Linked DNA regions of Saccharobesus litoralis. The protein of the gene in region 1 interacts with the protein of each later gene in a pairwise test. Links are inferred from orthologs where the notes say so. Each region holds a gene or a part of one and is shown on either strand. Other genes may lie near its edges.

Region 1 (6,595 bases):
CCCACGTCAACACTTTGCTGCATAACATCAGGTTTCGATGTATCGACAGATACCCAAACATCAAATTCTCGCTTAATTGCTTGTATAACCGGAACAACACGCTGACGCTCTTCTTCAATAGAAACAATACAGGCTCCTGGTCGGGTCGATTCTCCGCCTACGTCGATTATGTCAGCGCCTTCATTAAGCATTTTTTCTACTTGAATCAGAGCTTTATCAATACGCGTAAACTGACCGCCATCACTAAATGAATCCGGCGTCACGTTTAAAATTCCCATAATCAAAGGAATTTGAGATTGTTGAATTTGTGTTATTAATGACATGCAGAAAATTTACGGAAGAATCTATTTAATAAAAAAGCTCACTACTAAGGCAGCGAGCTTTAAAATTGGATAATTAAAAAGAATTAATGAATGATGTCTTGATCAGGTTCGCTATCCGATGATGTTGCCTTGTCGCTAGTACTAGAGCTGTTGTCATCTTTTTTGCTACCCGAGTTATTTTGATTGCTCCAATCTTGCGGCTCTCCCACTGGGCGACGCGCCATTAAATCATCAATCTGCTTAGCATCAATCGTTTCATATTTCATTAATGCATCTTTCATTGCATGCAAGATATCCATGTTATCACGCAATAGTTGCTCTGCTCTGTCGTAATTACGATCAACAATTTTACGAACTTCTTCATCAATCGCTTTAGCTGTATCGTCTGACATGCTCTTAGCTTTTGCAGAGCTGCGCCCTAAGAAAACTTCACCTTCTTCTTCAGCATATAACAAAGGCCCTAATTTTTCTGTCAGACCCCACTGAGTAACCATTTTACGCGCAATATCAGTTGCACGCTCAATATCATTGGAAGCCCCTGTAGACACTTTTTCATCACCATAAATAATGTCTTCGGCAATTCGCCCACCATATAGGCTAGAAAGCATACTTTCTAAGTGTTGTTTACTATGGCTAAATCTATCTTGCTCCGGTAAATACATGGTGACACCAAGTGCTCGACCACGAGGTATAATACTGACTTTATAAACAGGATCGTGATCAGGTACTAAACGGCCGACAATCGCATGGCCCGCTTCGTGATAAGCAGTCATCTCTTTCTCGTCTTCGCTCATCACCATAGATTTACGTTCAGCACCCATTAGGATTTTGTCTTTAGCTTTTTCAAACTCTTCCATGCAAACTAAACGTTTATTGCTACGGGCAGCAAATAACGCTGCTTCATTAACTAAATTGGCTAAATCTGCACCAGAAAAACCTGGGGTACCACGTGCTATCACCCCCGCTTCAACGTCATCACCAAGCGGTACTTTTCGCATATGAACTTTAAGAATTTGCTCACGCCCACGCACATCGGGTAAACCGACAGTAACTTGACGATCAAAACGACCAGGACGTAATAATGCAGGATCTAATACATCTGGGCGGTTAGTGGCGGCAATAACTATAATACCTTCATTACCTTCAAAACCATCCATTTCAACTAGCATTTGGTTTAGTGTTTGTTCTCGTTCATCATGACCACCACCTAAACCAGCACCACGCTGACGACCAACGGCATCGATTTCATCGATAAAAATAATACAAGGTGCTGATTTTTTCGCTTGCTCGAACATATCACGTACACGCGATGCACCCACGCCAACGAACATTTCAACGAAATCTGAACCCGATATAGTAAAAAATGGGACTTTTGCTTCGCCAGCAATCGCTTTAGCTAATAAGGTTTTACCCGTACCAGGAGGACCAACCATCAAAACACCTGTCGGGATCTTACCGCCTAACTTTTGGAATTTAGTTGGGTCACGTAAGTAGTCGACCAATTCAGCGACTTCTTCTTTCGCTTCGTCACAACCGGCCACGTCGGTGAAAGTGGTTTTGATTTGGTCTTCGCTCATTAAACGAGCCTTGCTTTTACCAAATGACATGGCGCCTTTACCGCCACCACCTTGCATTTGACGCATGAAAAATATCCATACACCGATTAGCAATAACATTGGGAACCATGAAATGAAAATCGAAGTTAGAATGCTAGGCTCTTCCGGTCGTACCCCTTCAACCTTAACATTCTTGTCAATCATTTCATCGAGAATACGCTCATCACGCAATGGCATTACCGTTTCAAATTCTTCGCCATTGCGTTTTGTGCCTTTAATGATCCCTGTATGAGGATTAACTTGAGCGTCACGTACCGAACCTTGATTAACTGCCTTTACAAAACTGGTGTAATCAAGTGCTTTTGCACTGCCGCCTCCAGGTGTAAAACTCTTAAAAACCGTCATTAACACGACAGCGATTACGACCCAAAGGATCAGATTTTTTGTCATATCACTCAAGATACTAACCTCTTAAACTAAATAACAAACCCCAAGTTTGCTATTCAAATCATAAATTTGATAAATGTTTATTTAACCGAGTATAACGCTTATTTTTGTTAATGTTTATAACCAGTTGCAACAATATAGACTTCTCGTGATCGCGCGCGTGAAGAATCCGGTTTTCGAGTCTTTACAACCTTAAACGCATCGCGTACATCTTTTACGAATTGTTCGTACCCTTCTCCTTGAAAAACCTTAACAATAAAACATCCATTTTTTTTCAGAACCTGATGACACATATCCAATGCTAATTCAACTAAATACATCGCTCTTGGTTGGTCAGCACCTAAGTTACCGCTCATATTGGGAGCCATATCGGACATCACAATATCCACGTTTTTGCCACTTATTCGGTCCAATAAGGCATTTAACACGGCTTCTTCTCTAAAATCACCCTGCAAAAAATCTACACCGGCAATCGGGTCCATTTCTAAAATATCGCAAGCGATCACGTTACCGTCATCACCAACCACATCAGCGGCATATTGCGACCAGCCTCCAGGAGCAGCGCCCAAGTCAACTATTGTCATACCCGGTTTGAGTAATTTGTCTTTATTTTGAATTTCTTCAATTTTAAATACGGCACGCGAACGTAAGCCGAGCTTTTGTGCCTTTTGAACATAATGATCATCAAAATGTTCTTGCAGCCACCGCTTACTACTAGCGGTATGTTTTTTCTGTGACATATTAAATACAACTATCGTAACGCTAAAAACAATTACGACTTAATTAGTAATAAACCATAGATAGCGTTAAAATACAGAAATTCAACCTTTCTACGGCGAATTAGTATCAACAATGAGTTTAACTAAAAAACAAGTTCAATTTTTAAAAGCCCAAGCCCATAGTTTAAAACCTTTAGTTCAGTTAGGTGGTAACGGTTTAACTGAAGGTGTCATCGCTGAAATTGAATTTGCTCTTAGCCATCACGAGCTAATAAAAGTAAAAGTGCCAACCGATGACCGCGCAGAGAAACAATTAATTATGGATGCCATCGTGCGTGAAACCGAAGCTGAGCGTGTCCAAACCATAGGGCATACACTTGTGCTTTACAAACCATCAGACGATGCCAAGATTACTTTACCAAAAGGCTAAACGCCAACACCCCTTATAAGGATCATAAGTAAAGAACAAAAAAGCCGACAAAGAGTCGGCTTTTTATTATCTGGTAATTTAAAGTACTAGACGTACTCAACTTCCAATACTTCGTAGTCGACATCACCACTAGGTGATTTTAGTACGAATTCATCACCGCGCTCTTTACCTATCATAGCTCGCGCAATGGGTGAATTAACTGAAACTTTACTAGCTTTAATATCTGCTTCATCATCACCAACTATGGTATAGGTAGACTCGTCATCGGTATCACAATTAACGATAGTTACCGTAGCACCAAATATAACACGTCCGTTATTTGGCATTTTAGTTACATCAATTATTTGTGCATTGGATAATTTTGCTTCAATTTCTTGAATACGGCCTTCACAAAATCCCTGCTGCTCACGAGCTGCATGGTATTCTGCATTTTCCTTAAGATCTCCGTGTTCACGAGCTTCTGCAATATCCGCAATGATTTTCGGACGACGAACAGTTTTTAGCTCATTCAGTTCTTCGCGTAGCGCATCAGCACCCGCGACCGTCATAGGAAATTGAGTCGACATTATTGAAGTCTCTTGTGTAGTTCTTGTACAGAAGTCACTGTATTGCGATCATCCGCTTTATGAGCCATGCATGCCGCAAAGGCTGCATTCAGCGTAGTGGTATAGGCTACTTTATGTTGTAGCGCACTACGACGAATTTGTACAGAGTCAGTGATAGCCTGACGACCCTCTGTCGTATTAATGATATAGCTGTACTCATCATTCTTAATGTAATCAACAATATGAGGACGACCTTCTAATACTTTATTCACACGGCGGACTTCAATGCCAGCCTCAGCAAGTAAATCGGCTGTGCCACCTGTTGCATCCAATTGATAACCCAACTCGACAAGATTAGCGGCTAATTCTGCCACACGTGGTTTATCACTGTCTTTAACAGAAATAAGTGCACGACCTGACTTAGGTACCGTGTCATTAGCACCTAAGCTGGCTTTGGCTGATGCTTCAGCAAACGAGCTACCAACACCCATGACTTCACCTGTTGAGCGCATTTCTGGGCCTAAGATAGGGTCAACACCATGGAACTTGGCAAAAGGAATAACCACTTCTTTAACAGAGTAATAAGGTGGGATAACTTCTTGCGTAAACCCTTGCTCTGCTAGTGATTGACCGGCCATCACTCGCGCCGCAATTTTCGCTAAAGGCACACCGGTTGCTTTAGAGACAAACGGAACTGTACGAGCCGCACGCGGGTTAACTTCGATTAAATAAATCTCATCGTCTTTAATTGCGAACTGAGTATTCATTAAGCCATTAACACCCAACTCAAATGCTAACTTACGTACTTGTTCACGCAAGCGATCTTGCATTTCTGCACTCAAAGTATACGGAGGTAAAGAACAAGCTGAGTCACCAGAGTGAACTCCACATTGTTCAATGTGTTCCATAATACCACCAATGACGACTTGCTCACCGTCACAGATTGCATCAATATCAACTTCAACCGCATTGTTTAAGAATTTATCTAACAATACTGGAGAATCATTCGATACTTGAACCGCTTCGTTTAAGTAACGTTTTAAATCGGCTTCGTCATACACGATTTCCATCGCACGACCACCTAATACATAGGATGGACGAACAACCATAGGGAAACCGATTTTACGCGCTTCTGTTAACGCTTCATCAATATTTTTAACCGTGGCATTAATAGGCTGTTTAAGGCCTAAGCGTTCAACCGCTTGTTGGAAACGCTCACGATCTTCCGCGCGGTCAATCGCGTCCGGAGAAGTACCAATAACAGGTACACCCGCCGCTTCTAACTCTCGAGCTAACTTAAGCGGTGTTTGACCACCATACTGAACGATGACACCTTTAGGTTTTTCAAGACGCGCTATTTCTAATACATCTTCTAACGTGACAGGCTCAAAATATAAACGGTCTGAAGTATCATAGTCTGTAGACACAGTTTCTGGGTTACAGTTAACCATAATGGTTTCGTAACCGTCTTCGCGCAATGCCATTGAGGCATGAACACAACAGTAATCGAACTCTATACCTTGGCCGATACGGTTTGGACCACCACCCAATACAATAATTTTATCTTTATCTGATGGGTTCGCTTCACACTCTTCATCATAGCTTGAATACATATAAGCGGTAGAAGTAGAAAACTCAGCGGCACAGGTATCAACGCGCTTATAAACTGGGAATAATTTTAATGCTTGACGCTTTTTACGAACTTCGTTTTCAGATACGCCAATCAAGTCTGATATACGCTTATCGGCAAAACCTTTACGTTTTAAGCTATACAAGAAGTCTTTGTCTAAGCCTGCCAAACCTTTTTCAGTGATTTGCTTTTCAGCTAATACTAGGTCTTCGATTTGAACTAGGAACCAACGATCAATCTTAGTTAATTTAAAGATATCTTCGACTGATAACCCTAAACGCATAGCATCTGCGATGTACCATATACGCTCAGCGCCAGCATCCATTAACTCGTGCTTAACTTTAGTTAATGCATCAGGAGCCTCTAAATCAACAATAGGGTCAAAACCAGAAACACCAACTTCTAAGCCACGTAAAGCCTTTTGTAATGATTCTTGCTGGTTACGGCCTATCGCCATGACTTCACCAACAGATTTCATCTGAGTAGTAAGGCGGTCATTGGAACCTGGGAATTTCTCAAAGTTGAAACGCGGGATCTTAGTCACAACGTAATCAATCGAAGGCTCGAATGAAGCCGGCGTCGCACCGCCAGTAATATCATTCTTAAGCTCGTCAAGCGTATACCCAACAGCCAATTTAGCGGCGATCTTAGCAATTGGGAAACCAGTGGCTTTTGATGCTAATGCAGATGAACGCGATACTCGCGGGTTCATCTCGATAATAACCATACGGCCATCATCTGGGTTAATACCAAACTGAACGTTTGAACCCCCCGTTTCAACACCGATCTCACGTAATACCGCCATAGAGGCATTACGCATGATTTGATATTCTTTGTCAGTCAACGTTTGCGCTGGGGCAACTGTGATTGAGTCACCAGTATGGATCCCCATAGGGTCAAAGTTTTCAATCGCACAAACAATAATACAGTTATCCGCTTTGTCGC
Region 2 (2,837 bases), 2.3 Mb from region 1 along the record:
AGGTTTAGATCACTAAACTTGGTTTCTGTTAAGTGTTTTTTGCTATTCATCATTCCGTAAGCATATCAGTATAAACTTGCAATAAGAAACACAATCGTTTAAAAAAGCCCAGTATATGTATTTCTACGCGCATAATGTAGCTTTTTAATTGGAGATAGCGATGAGTGACGCTACTATCGAACTAACAAATGACAACTTCGACCAAGAAGTAATTAATGCTGAAACACCTGTTTTAGTCGACTTTTGGGCAGAGTGGTGCGGTCCTTGTAAAATGATTGCTCCTGTTATTGATGAAGTTGCGACTGAGTTCGCAGGTAAAGTAAAAGTAGGTAAATTGAATGTTGATGAAGCCAATGAAGTGGCTGCTAAATTCAATATTCGTGGTATCCCTACTTTATTAATGTTTAAAAATGGCGCTGTTGTTGATAACAAAGTAGGTGCAATCTCAAAATCACAACTTGTTGATTTTGTTAGCCAACACGCTTAATTGTTAACGCATCTTAGAGCGAAAATCAGCTTCATGTTCTGAATGAAGCTGATTTTTTTCTGGATCTATTTGATCATTACTGCTACCTTTATCTCTGTCTTACCGACGCACTGTTCCGAGTAACAACTCCAATATTAAAATTCATTAACTTTCATTTAATTGGATCAACCCTCAATTATTAATTGAGCAAAATAATCATCTAAAGAACCCACCGTTATGAACTTAACAGAACTCAAACAAAAACCTATTAGTGAGCTTGTACAGTTAGCCGAGTCTATGGGACTGGAAAACATGGCTCGTTTACGCAAGCAGGACATTATTTTTGCCATTCTTAAAAACCACGCAAAAAGTGGTGAAGATATTTTTGGAGATGGCGTATTAGAGATTCTGCAAGATGGTTTTGGTTTTTTAAGATCAGCTGACTCATCATACTTAGCTGGTCCAGACGACATTTATGTATCACCTTCGCAAATCCGCCGTTTTAACTTACGTACAGGTGATACTTTATCTGGCAAAATTCGCCCACCGAAAGACGGCGAGCGTTATTTTGCATTATTAAAAATTAACCAAGTTAATTTTGATCGCCCAGAAAATTCACGCAATAAAATTCTTTTTGAAAACTTAACGCCATTACATGCGACTGATCGTATGATTATGGAACGCGGTAACGGTTCAAAAGAAGATATTACCGCTCGAGTACTTGATTTAGCTTCACCCATTGGTAAAGGTCAGCGTGCCTTATTGGTTGCACCGCCGAAGGCCGGTAAAACCATGTTATTGCAAAATATTGCTCAATCGATTGCCGCTAACCACCCTGAATGTCAATTAATGGTGTTATTGATTGACGAGCGTCCGGAAGAAGTGACTGAAATGCAACGTTTGGTACGTGGTGAAGTGGTAGCGTCAACATTTGATGAGCCTGCTAGCCGTCACGTTCAGGTAGCTGAAATGGTTATAGAAAAAGCCAAGCGTTTAGTTGAGCATAAAAAAGACGTGGTTATTTTACTTGACTCTATTACCCGTTTAGCTCGTGCTTATAACACGGTTATTCCTTCTTCAGGTAAGGTATTAACCGGTGGTGTTGATGCCAATGCATTACATAAACCTAAGCGTTTCTTTGGTGCTGCTCGTAACGTAGAAGAAGGTGGTAGTTTAACTATTATTGCAACTGCGCTTATTGATACCGGCTCTAAAATGGATGAAGTTATCTATGAAGAGTTTAAAGGAACCGGTAACTCTGAAATCCACTTAAATCGTAAGATTGCTGAAAAACGTGTTTTCCCTGCTATTGATATTAACCGTTCAGGTACACGTCGTGAAGAGTTGTTAACCTCTTCTGAAGAGCTGCAGAAAATGTGGATTCTACGTAAGATCGTTCATGAAATGACAGAAATCGATGCGATGGAATTTATGATCGACAAGTTATCCATGACTAAAACTAATGACGAGTTTTTTGAAGCTATGAAGCGTCAAAGAAGTCAGTAGTATAGTCTTCTTGCTCAGGTCTTATGGCTTTAGTCAAAAAGGTGAGCTTAGCTCACCTTTTTTGATCCTGCTTTATGATCTCGTTTTATGACCTTACTTTATATAGTCAAAGCGATCAGGTTTTAGGGGAAGCCGTCAAAGCTACCGCGTCCTGCTCTCGCCCCTTACCTGCATCCATGCAGGCAAGCTTCGAATCCCCATGAGCATATGCTCTATTATGTGATTGGGGTGAGTAAGCGCAGACAATGAACCATAAGACCTGAGCGAGAAGGCTATATGCCTTTGCAGGACTTTAAGCTTGCTCGGTTTGTGCTATATATTGTTGCGCATGTTGCATCGACAAAGCCAAGGCTGTGTTAAATTGTTCTAAATCTTCAGTTGCAACGGCTTGCTCTTGTTTAAATTTCATATCTATTTTTTTGCAAGCTTCACTTAGGCGATCGAAGCCCAAATTCGCGGCTGTACCTTTTAAGGTATGATTCAGAATTTGCGCTTGTTTTAGGTTATCTGCATTATTTGAATTGTGCAGCAAATCAGCAAGTGTAGTCCCAGCTTTACTAAACTCCTCGCTAAATTTTTGTACTAATAGTTTTAATAAATCACTGTTGCCGCTTAGTCTTTCTAACGCCGTTGCACAATCAAAGATCAAGCTTTGTGTTGAATTAGCTTGTGGTGGATTCACCTGTGCTGAATGCGTTTGTGTAGAAGCTGTGTGCGTTAAGCTGTTTTGCGTTGGTGTTTTATCCAAGGTAGAACGAGTATGCTTAGTGGCTTGTTCATTGATTTGCTCCACTTTCAGCCATTGCTGAAGCATCATACGTAACTTAGCCATATCAATGGGTTTCGTTAGGTAATCATCCATACC

What was found. The genes of interacting proteins can lie anywhere in the genome.
Region 2: the proteins of yhbY (region 1) and rho interact in binary tests that used the Escherichia coli proteins (3 or more experiments, as listed by UniProt). The link is inferred for Saccharobesus litoralis from one-to-one orthologs.

Annotation. Positions count from the first base shown.
Region 1 is NZ_CP026604.1:3,295,859-3,302,453, reverse strand. Bases 1,828-4,826 are described here. They hold yhbY (ribosome assembly RNA-binding protein YhbY), read left to right. Parts: upstream 1,828-3,178; coding sequence 3,179-3,475; downstream 3,476-4,826. Other genes in these bases: carB (carbamoyl-phosphate synthase large subunit), read right to left, coding at 4,041-4,826; greA (transcription elongation factor GreA), read right to left, coding at 3,562-4,041; rlmE (23S rRNA (uridine(2552)-2'-O)-methyltransferase RlmE), read right to left, coding at 2,437-3,066; ftsH (ATP-dependent zinc metalloprotease FtsH), read right to left, coding at 1,828-2,338. Also shown: folP (dihydropteroate synthase), read right to left, coding at 1-323; more of ftsH, read right to left, coding at 407-1,827; more of carB, read right to left, coding at 4,827-6,595.
Region 2 is NZ_CP026604.1:5,634,201-5,637,037, reverse strand. It holds rho (transcription termination factor Rho), read left to right. Parts: upstream 1-703; coding sequence 704-1,972; downstream 1,973-2,837. Other genes in the region: C2869_RS21580 (hybrid sensor histidine kinase/response regulator), read right to left, coding at 2,265-2,837; trxA (thioredoxin TrxA), read left to right, coding at 161-487; rhlB (ATP-dependent RNA helicase RhlB), read right to left, coding at 1-50. UniProt on the Escherichia coli protein: Facilitates transcription termination by a mechanism that involves Rho binding to the nascent RNA, activation of Rho's RNA-dependent ATPase activity, and release of the mRNA from the DNA template.